Regions from separate parts of the Allobosea sp. 2RAB26 genome, predicted to be linked through region 1. Evidence: predicted binding sites of a transcription regulator. Region 1 holds the regulator's gene; each other region holds the start of a gene.
What was found. The regulator PhoB, encoded in region 1, activates phosphate uptake and scavenging genes when phosphate is short. The targets are predictions, from matches to a motif close to TGTCATNNANCTGTCAT.
Positions count from the first base shown of each region.

Region 1 (3,270 bases):
GCGCAATCGCGGATGGAGCAAGACCTGCAGCCTTGCGCAGATGATTGCTCATCGTCACGCCCTTGCGACGATGCGCGAGGCGCTGGACCAGCAGCGCCGCCTCGTGATCGGGCCGCAGATCGATGGTGATGACCGCCCTGCCCTCGCGCAGGATCGTCTCGCGGATCGGGGCAGAGAGTGCATAGACCGCGCCGCCTTCCAGACCCGTCGCATCGATCATCGCCTCGCCGGGCACGGATTGGCCGCCGAAGCTCAGGACGATGCGTTTCAACGGTACTCCGGCAAAACGCTCTCGCATGGTCTGGGACCAATCGACCGTGAAGCCGCCATTGGCCGGGCGCAGCGGCGCAATCGCAATTCCGCGCGCCGCCAGCAAGGGCGCCCAGCCACCATCCGAACCCAGCCGTGGCCAGCTCGCGCCGCCGAGCGCGAGCAGCGTCGCGTCGGGCCGCACCTCGACCTCGGCGCCATCGCGGTGCCGTAACGTCAGAGCTCCCGCCGCGCTCCAGCCGGTCCAGCGATGACCAGGCGCGAAGCTGACACCGAGGCCCTCGAGCCGGCGCAGCCATGCCCGCAGCAAGGGCGAGGCCTTCATGGCGCGCGGGAAGACGCGGCCGCTGCTGCCGACGAACGTGTCCTGCCCGAGCGCATCGGCCCAGTCGCGCAGGGATTGTGGCGGGAAGGCGCGAATGGCCGGCTCCAGCCAGGCTTGCGCATCGCGATAGCGGGGCAGGAAGCCGTCGAGCGATTCGGAATGGGTGAGGTTCAATCCGCCGCGCCCGGCCAGCAGGAATTTGCGGGCCGGAGAGGGCATGCGATCGTAGATCGTGACGGTGTCCCCGGCTGCCGCGAGGCGCTCGGCCGCGATCAGCCCGGAGGGCCCTGCTCCAATGATGGCGACGTGATGTGTGGGCATCGGTCCGGCTTGCCGTCAGCGCGCCCTGCGGTCAAGGGTAATCCCGCCCCGAAGGCCATCGACAGGGACGAACCATGCCGACCATCGCCGCTTATCTCGGCGCAGCCATTCTCGAAATCGCCGGCTGTTTCGCGTTCTGGGGCTGGCTCCGGCTCGGCAAGCCGGTCTGGTGGCTCGTACCCGGACTGTTTTCGCTCGCCCTGTTCGCCGGGCTGTTGACGCTGGCGGAGAGCGAAGCCGCCGGACGGGCCTATGCCGCCTATGGCGGCGTCTACATCGTCAGTTCGCTCGTCTGGCTCTGGGCCGTGGAAGGCTTTCGCCCCGACCGCTGGGACATTATCGGTGGGCTGATCTGCCTCGCCGGCGCGGCGATCATCATCGCAGGGCCGCGCTAGGGTATCGGCCCGAAAGGTGGATTGCGGTTTTCGGGAAGGCCGATGCAACCATAGACGGTTAGATCGTCGGGCGGATTCGATATCCGGCCCGATGATCCAAGTCCCCGATGATCCAAGTCTCAGCTCCGCGCAAAGGTCTCGTCGAAGGCATAGCCGGCACCGCGCACGGTCCGCAGCGGGTCCTTGGCGTTGTCAGGAGTGATCGCCTTGCGCAGCCGGCCGACATGGACGTCGACGGTGCGCTCGTCGATATAGACGTCGCGGCCCCAGACCGCGTCGAGCAGCTGGGCCCGGGAATAGACCCGCCCCGGCGCCTGCATCAGGAATTCGAGCAGGCGGAACTCGGTCGGGCCGAGATGCAGCTCGCTGCCTGAGCGGCGGACACGGCGGGTGGTGCGGTCGAGTTCGAGATCGCCGGCGGCCAACAGGCCGGCGACATGACCCGGCTTGGCGCGGCGTAGCAACGCCTGGATGCGGGCGATCAGCTCGGGCAGCGAGAACGGCTTGACGACATAGTCGTCGGCCCCGGTGGCGAGGCCGCGCACACGCTCGGTTTCCTCGCCGCGGGCGGTGAGCATGATGATCGGCACCCGCTCGGTATCGCGACGGGTCCGCAGCCTCCGGCAGAGCTCGATGCCGGAAAGGCCCGGCAGCATCCAGTCGAGCAGCACGAGGTCCGGCGTATGATCGCGCAGATGCAGCTCGGCATCGTCGCCACGCGCGACGCTGTCGACCTCGAAGCCCTCGGCTTCGAGATTGTAGCGCAGCAACAGGGTCAGCGGCTCTTCGTCCTCAACGATCAGGATGCGTGCAGGCATGTCTCACTCGGTCCCAAAGGTGTCGGGCGCCGGTCACTCACCGGTGGCGGCGTCCAGAAGGATATTGGTCGTGTCGAGCTTCGGGCGGGCTGCGTCCAAGGCTTCGCCCGTGACGAGATAGTGGATCGTCTCGGCGATGTTGGTGGTGTGGTCGCCGATGCGCTCGACATTCTTGGCGCAGAACAGGAGATGCGTGCAGAAGGTGATGTTGCGCGGGTCTTCCATCATATAGGTGAGCAGCTCGCGGAAGAGCGAGGTATAGAGCGCGTCGATCTCATCGTCGCGGCGCCAGACCTCCATGGCCTTCTGCTCGTTGCTGACGGCGTAAGCGTCGAGCACGTCCTTGAGCTGGGCCTGAACCAGGCGGCTCATATGCTCGAGGCCGACGACCGCGCGCGACGGCGGCTGGAACTGGCCGGAGATGGCGACCGCGCGCTTGGCGATATTCTTGGCGAGATCGCCGACACGCTCGATATCGGCGGCGATGCGGATGGCGGAGATCAGCTCGCGCAGGTCGTTGGCGAGCGGCTGGCGCCGGGCGATGGTGAGCACCGCCTTCTCCTCTACCTCGCGCTGCAGATTGTCGAGGCGCTGGTCGGCGCTGATGACCTTCTGTGCCAGCCCGGTGTCGCGGCGCACCAGGGCGACTGTCGAATCGCCGAGCATGCGCTCCGACATGCCCCCCATCTCGGCCAGGCTGCGGCGGATCCCCTCGAGATCGGCATCATATGAGCGGACGATGTGATCAGTCATCGCGGCGTATCCTTTGTCGGCAAAGCAGTTGGAAGGCTGGGCGCCGGTTCAGCCGAAGCGGCCGGTGACGTAGTCCTGCGTCTGCTTCTTGTGCGGGTTCATGAAAATGGTGTTGGTGGCGTCGAATTCGATCACCTCACCGAGATACATGAAGGCGGTGTACTGCGAGATGCGCGCCGCCTGCTGCATGTTGTGGGTGACGATGACGATGGTGAAGTCGGTCTTGAGCTGCTCGAGCAGGTCCTCGATCTTGCCGGTCGAGATCGGATCGAGCGCCGAGGTCGGCTCGTCGAACAGGATGACTTCCGGCTTCTGGGCAATGGTCCGCGCAATGCAGAGGCGCTGCTGCTGGCCGCCGGACAGGCCCATGCCGGAGGTCTTCAGCTTG
Region 1 is NZ_JBFRGS010000007.1:330,351-333,620, reverse strand. Features, by position in the region: gene AB4118_RS16680 (TIGR03862 family flavoprotein) at 1-916, opposite strand, end outside; gene AB4118_RS16675 (YnfA family protein) at 991-1,311, shown strand; gene phoB (phosphate regulon transcriptional regulator PhoB) at 1,431-2,129, opposite strand; gene phoU (phosphate signaling complex protein PhoU) at 2,163-2,882, opposite strand; gene pstB (phosphate ABC transporter ATP-binding protein PstB) at 2,931-3,270, opposite strand, start outside.

Region 2 (3,270 bases), on a different contig from region 1:
CTCGGCTCGCTGCTCGTCGCGCTGGCGCTCTCGCTCTTCTATGTCCGCCCGATGATCGTCGGCCGTCTCAACAAGCTGTGGACGGCGACACGGGCCATTGCCGATGGGCAGCTGGACGCAACCGTCGAGACCAAGGGCAATGACGAGATCTCGGACATTGCGCGCAGCGTGCTGCTGTTCCGCGACAATGCCTTGGCGCTGCGAGCCGCCGAAGCTGCGAAGATCGAGGACGAGGCCCTGGCGCAGCAGCGCCGTCGTGAGATGATGCAGGAGCTGGGGGAAGCCTTCGGCCAGGTGGTCGAGGCCGCGGCCGCCGGCGACTTCAGCCGCCGCGTCTCGGCAAGCTTCGCCGATGCGGAGCTCAACGCGCTTGCGGGTTCCGTCAATGCCCTGCTCGAAACCGTCCAGGCTGGGCTCTCGGAAACCTGCGAAGTGCTGGCCGAACTGTCGGCTGGCCAGCTCTCGACCCGGGTCGAGGGCAGCTATCACGGCGCTTTCGCCGAGCTCAAGGACGGCGCCAACGGCCTCGCCGAAGAGTTCGAAAGCACGCTCGCGCGTCTTTCGGATACGGTTTCGGCCGTGCGCAGTGCGACCAGCGAGATTCTCGACGGGGTCACCGACCTCGCCGAGCGTACGACGGAAGAAAGCAACGCTGTCTCGATGGCGACCAATCAGCTCGGCGCCTTCGCGGGCACCGTGAAGAAGACGGCCGACGAGGCCTCGCAGGCCATGGGCATGGCCGAGAGCGCCGAGCAGCGTGCCCAGCAGGGCGAAAAGGTTGTCGCCTCGGCGCTGGACGCGATGCGCCGCATCCGCGCGTCGTCGGACAAGATCTCGGAAGTCATCTCGATGATCGACGAGATCGCCTTCCAGACCAACCTGCTGGCGCTCAATGCGGCAGTGGAGGCGGCGCGCGCCGGCGACAGCGGTCGCGGTTTCGCGGTGGTCGCGGCCGAGGTGCGCAGTCTCGCCAAGCGTTCGGCGGATGCCTCGAATGACGTCAAGCGCCTGGTCGAGGCCGCGCATGGCGATGTCGCAGTCGGTGTCGGCCTCGTCGAGGAGACCTCGGCGATGTTCGAGAGCATTGTGTCCTCGGTCAACGATCTCTCCGGACTGATGAACGGCATCTCGCAAACGGCGCGGAGCCAGGCAAGCGACGTTTCCGCCATCAACAACGAGATCGACGGCATCGGCACGATGGCGCATCAGAATGCTGCGCTGGTCGAGGAGACGAACGCCGCGCTCGCGCTGACGGATGAGCAGACCCGCGCGCTGACCGAGCATATCGGGCGCTTCCAGTTCCGCGAGGGGCACGTCGCCGGGCACGGCGGGACGTCGGTCGCCCGGGCGGCCTGAGCGCTGCCCCCTTCATCCACCCTGGCAACGGCCCCGCTCGCGAGACGCAGTGGGGCCGTTTCCGTTTTCGGGCCGTGCTGGGGTCTTGCGGGACAGAAGGCGAGGGTGTTAGGCGAAGAGTGGGCCGGTAGCTCAACGGTTAGAGCTCGCTGCTCATAACAGCGCCGGTGCCGGTTCGAATCCGGCCCGGCCCACCATTTCCCTCTCAATCACCTAGCGACGGCCGCCCTCGGGATTAGGCCCCGTGCGATCGCGCATGCCGCTTTACAGCGATATACCAACCGCCTATCGCGATTGTGACGGATCGATGACATAACGAGGCGCCGATGCTCGGCTGGTTTCAGAAGCTCCTGCCCAAGGAGCCCAAGTTCTTCGACCTGTTCGAGAGCCATTCCAGGACATTGGTAGCAGGTGCCGCGGCCCTGAACGGCCTGCTCAGGGGCGAAACCCCGGTGGAGGCAGGTTGCACCGAGGTGCTTTTCCAGGAAAATCGCGCTGACGAGATCGCCGCGGAGGTGATGCTGGAAGTCGGCCGCACCTTCATCACGCCCTTCGACCGTGGCGATATCGAGGAGCTGATCGGTTCGATGGACGATGCCATCGACCAGATGCAGAAGACCGTAAAGGCGATCACGCTGTTCGAGGTTACGAGCTTCGAGCCCTGCATGAAGGAACTCGGGGCGGTCATCGTCCAGGCGTCCGAGCGCGTCGTCGTGCTGCTGCCGATGCTGCGCGACATCAAGAAACATGCGATTTCGATCGGCGCACTCGCCAAGGATATCCGGGCCATCGAGGAGCGATCCGACGAACTGCACGACCAGGGCCTGAAGGCGTTGTTCAAGGCGCACCAGACCTCGGACACGATGGGTTTCATCGTCGGCGCAGAGATCTACGATCATCTCGAGAAGGTGGTGGACCGTTTCGAGGATGTCGCCAAGCGCGTCAGCCGTATCGTCCTCGAACATCTCTAGGCGGTTGACCCGGTGGATTTCTCAAGCGTCGCCTTTGCCCTGGTCTTCCTGATCGCTGTCGCGCTTCTGTTCGATTTCCTGAACGGACTTCACGATGCGGCCAATTCGATCGCGACCATCGTCTCGACCAGGGTTCTGGCGCCGCGCTGGGCGGTGTTCTGGGCTGCCTTCTTCAATTTCATCGCGTTCCTGTTCTTCGGCCTGCATGTCGCCGAGACCGTCGGGTCCGGCATTGTCCAGACCGCCATCGTCGATGACCGTGTCATCTTCGGTGCCCTGACCGGCGCCATCGTCTGGAATGTCGTCACGTGGATTGCAGGCATTCCGTCGAGTTCGTCGCATGCACTGATCGGCGGACTGGTCGGGCCGGGCTGAGCAAGGCTGGCTTCTCGTCGATCGTCTGGTGGGGGCTCGGCAAGACCTTCGTCGCGATTTTCATGTCTCCGGCCATCGGCTTCGCCCTGGCGCTGGTCCTCGTCCTGATCGTCTCCTGGGTGTTCCTGCGCGTGGCCCCTATCAAGGTCGACAGCACCTTCCGGCTGCTGCAGTTCGTTTCGGCTTCGCTCTACTCGCTCGGACACGGGGCGAATGATGCGCAGAAGACGATGGGCATCATTGCGGTGCTGCTGTTCTCGCATGGCATGATGGGCGAGACGTTCTCGGTGCCGTTCTGGGTCGTCATCTCCTGCCAGGCGGCCATGGCATTCGGCACGCTCTGTGGAGGTTGGCGGATCGTTCACACCATGGGCTCGAAGATCACCCGGCTTTCACCCCAGCAAGGTTTCTGCGCGGAGACGGGTGGCGCGATCACGCTGTTCATGGCGACCTATCTCGGCATCCCCGTCTCGACGACGCATACGATCACAGGCGCGATCATCGGTGTCGGCGCCGCCCGGCGCGTGACGGCCGTGCGATGGGGGGTGGCTCGCGGCATCGTCTTCGC
Region 2 is NZ_JBFRGS010000004.1:176,915-180,184, reverse strand. Features, by position in the region: gene AB4118_RS08855 (methyl-accepting chemotaxis protein) at 1-1,356, shown strand, start outside; tRNA gene AB4118_RS08850 (tRNA-Ile) at 1,478-1,553, shown strand; gene AB4118_RS08845 (DUF47 domain-containing protein) at 1,683-2,327, shown strand; partial or broken gene AB4118_RS08840 (inorganic phosphate transporter) at 2,340-3,270, shown strand, end outside.
Region 2: a site for PhoB is predicted at 1,653-1,669, ahead of AB4118_RS08845 (DUF47 domain-containing protein). Genes of this name have one in related genera too.

Region 3 (3,270 bases), on a different contig from region 1:
CCAGCGTCATGGCGTCATTGCCGTTGAGCCGGGGATTCCAGGCGATGCCGAGGTTCTGCAGTCCACGCGCGAGCATGCCGAGCGAGGGATCGAACATGAAGATCCAGAGCACGCCGGCAATGGCGGGAGCCACGGCATAGGGCCAGATCAGCAGGGTCTTGTAGATCTCCGCGCCGCGGATCTGGCGGTCGGCCATGACGGCAAAGAGCAGCGCGATCGAGAGCGAGAACACGCAGACAAAGGTCGAGAAGATCGCGGTGTTGCGCAGCGCCTTGAAGTAACCCGGATCGGAAAAGAGGCTCTGGTAGTTTTCGAACCAGACGAACTGGGTCGACGTCCCGAAGGCGTCTTCCAGCAGGAAGGACTGCCAGACCGCCTGGCTTGCGGGCCAATAGAAGAACACGACCGTGATCGCGAGCTGCGGCAGGAGCAGCAGGAGCGGGATCGTCAGGCTCCGGAAATAGGCGTTCTTCTGCATGCAGCCCGTGAAGCAAGAGAAAAGCCGGGGCGGAATGCCCCGGCTCTGGATCGTAGCCGGTTCAGCGCGAGGCGGTCCGTTCGAACTGACGCAGTGCCTGATTGCCACGCTCGACGGCGGCGTCAAGCGCAGCCTTCGGTGTCTTCTGGCCGTTCAGCGCCGCTTCGAGCTCTTCCGACCAGATGTCGCGGATCTGGACCAGGCCGCCGAAGCGCAGGCCGCGCGAATTCTCGGTCGGCTCCTTGTTGTTGAGTTCCAGCAGCGGCGTCTCGAGATAGGGCTTGTCCTTGTAGAAGCCCGAGTCCTTGACCTTGGCATAGGCGGCCTTGGTGATCGGCAGATAACCGGACTCGGTGTGCAGCTTCACCTGGCGGTCGACATCGGACAGGAAGGTGAAGAACTTGGCGACGCCCTTGTATTCGTCAGCCTTCTTGCCGCCCATCACCCACAGCGAAGCGCCGCCGATGATCGAGTTCTGCGGTGCCCCGGCCGCTTCCGGATAGTACGGCATCGCGGCGTTGGCCCAGTCGAACTTGGCATTGGCCTTGACGTTGCCGAAGAAGCCCGACGAGGTCAGCATGATCGGGCATTCGCCCGAGGTGAAGCGGCCTTCACCGTTATTGGTGCGGCCGGAGTAATCGTAGGTCTTGTCCTTCTGCAGCTCGACCAGGTTGGTCCAGTGCTTCAGGAAGAGCGGGCTGTTGAAGTTGAGGACGGTGTCGAAACCATCGAGACCATTCGCCTTGGTCGCGATCGGGATGTTGTGCCAGGCACCGAACTGCTCGATATTGGCCCAGGTCGCCCAGGCATTGGTGAAGCCGCACTTGTCATATCCGGCGGCCTTCAGCTTCTTCCCGGCCTCGAAGACTTCTGGCCAGGTCTTCGGCGGGGCGTCCGGGTTCAGGCCCGCCTTCTTGAAGGCGTCCTTGTTGTACCACATCACCATGCTCGACGAGTTGAACGGCATGGAGAGCATGTCGCCCTTGGCGGTCGAGTAGTAGCCGGTGATCGCCGGCAAATAAGCCTTGGGATCGAAAGGCTCGCCGGCTTCCTTCATCAGTTCGTGCACGGGCTTCACCGCGCCCTTGGCCGACATCATCGTGCCGGTGCCGACTTCGAAGACCTGCAGGATGTGCGGCGCGGTTCCGGCGCGGAAGGCGGCGACGCCGGCATTCAGCGTGTCGGGATAGGAGCCCTTATAGGCCGGAACGACCTTGTATTCCTTCTGGGAGGCGTTGAATTCCTCGGCCAGCTTTACGACAACGTCGTTATTGGCGCCGGTCAGCGCATGCCACCACTGGATCTCTGTCTGCGCGACGGCCGGAGCCGCACCGGCCAGCGTCAACACCGCGGCCGAAATCATCAAGCGCGATCTGGATGTCATCTATCTCTCCCTTATGCCCCGCTCGTGCGGGCGGCTCTTGTCGTTGGTGCGCAAGCTAGCATGAAGAACAGGTGACGTTTCAATGACAATCGCACGACATGTGCGCCATGTCTGATCCGCGTCCCTGCACTCTTGCACATTGGCTGCGAAGCGGCTGTTCTCGCCTGCGACTTTCAACGTGACAATTCCACCAACGGACGATCGATCATGCCCGAGCTTGCCCTGACGCCACGGAACACTTTGCCGGCGGACGCCGCAGCCGCCGCGCTCGCTGGCCGGGTCTGGCGCCCGGACGTCGCCGGTCCCGCGGTCGTTGTTCTGCGCGGTGATGAACTTGTGGATATCACCGCTGCCTTCGCCACGATGCGCGATCTCTGCGAGACGGCCGATCCCGCAGCCGCCCTGCGCGCCGCCAAGGGCCAGCCCATCGGGACGCTCGCCGACATCCTTGCAAACACGCCGCCTTCGCGTCGCGATGCGACGAAGCCCTGGCTGCTCGCACCGCTCGACCTGCAGGCGGTCAAGGCCGCCGGAGTGACCTTCGCGGTTTCGATGCTGGAGCGCGTGATCGAGGAGAAGGCGCGGGGCAACCCGGCCGCCGCCGCCACGATCCGCGAGGAGATCGGCAAGCTCATCGGTGACGATCTCTCGAAGCTGAAGCCCGGCTCGCCCGAGGCGATGCATCTCAAGGACGTGCTGATCAAGCAGGGAGCCTGGAGCCAGTATCTCGAGGTCGGTATCGGGCCGGATGCCGAGATCTTCACCAAGGCGCCGCCGATGTCGGCCGTCGGCACCGGTGTCGATGCCGGCCTGCACCCGGCCTCGACCTGGAACAATCCCGAGCCGGAGATCGTGCTGATCGTCGCCTCGACCGGCGCCATCGTCGGAGCAACGCTCGGCAATGACGTCAATCTGCGCGACGTCGAGGGCCGTTCGGCGCTGCTGCTCGGCAAGGCCAAGGACAACAATGCAGCGGCAGCGGTCGGTCCCTTCATCCGCTTCTTCGACGCCGGCTTCTCGCTCGACCATGTCCGCAGGACAACCGTGACGCTGACGGTCGAGGGCGAGGACGGCTTCAGGCTCGAAGGCTCGTCCTCGATCGCAAAGATCAGCCGCGACCCGGCTGATCTTGCTGCGCAGATGCTCAATCGCAACCATCAGTATCCCGATGGCGCGGCGCTCTATCTCGGCACCATGTTTGCTCCGATCAAGGATCGCGACACGCCGGGCGGCGGCTTCACCCACAAATATGGGGACATCGTCACGATTGCCGCGCCGGAACTGGGAGCGCTCGTCAATTGCATGCGCCGCACCGATGAATGCGAACCCTGGACCTTCGGCGCCTCGCATCTGATGCGCAATCTGGCGAAGCGCGGGCTTCTGTGAACCAGGGGGCGGTCCTCGTCTT
Region 3 is NZ_JBFRGS010000006.1:522,483-525,752, reverse strand. Features, by position in the region: gene ugpA (sn-glycerol-3-phosphate ABC transporter permease UgpA) at 1-478, opposite strand, end outside; gene ugpB (sn-glycerol-3-phosphate ABC transporter substrate-binding protein UgpB) at 540-1,841, opposite strand; gene AB4118_RS15015 (fumarylacetoacetate hydrolase family protein) at 2,070-3,248, shown strand; gene AB4118_RS15010 (PfkB family carbohydrate kinase) at 3,245-3,270, shown strand, end outside.
Region 3: a site for PhoB is predicted at 1,945-1,961, ahead of ugpB (sn-glycerol-3-phosphate ABC transporter substrate-binding protein UgpB). Genes of this name have one in related genera too.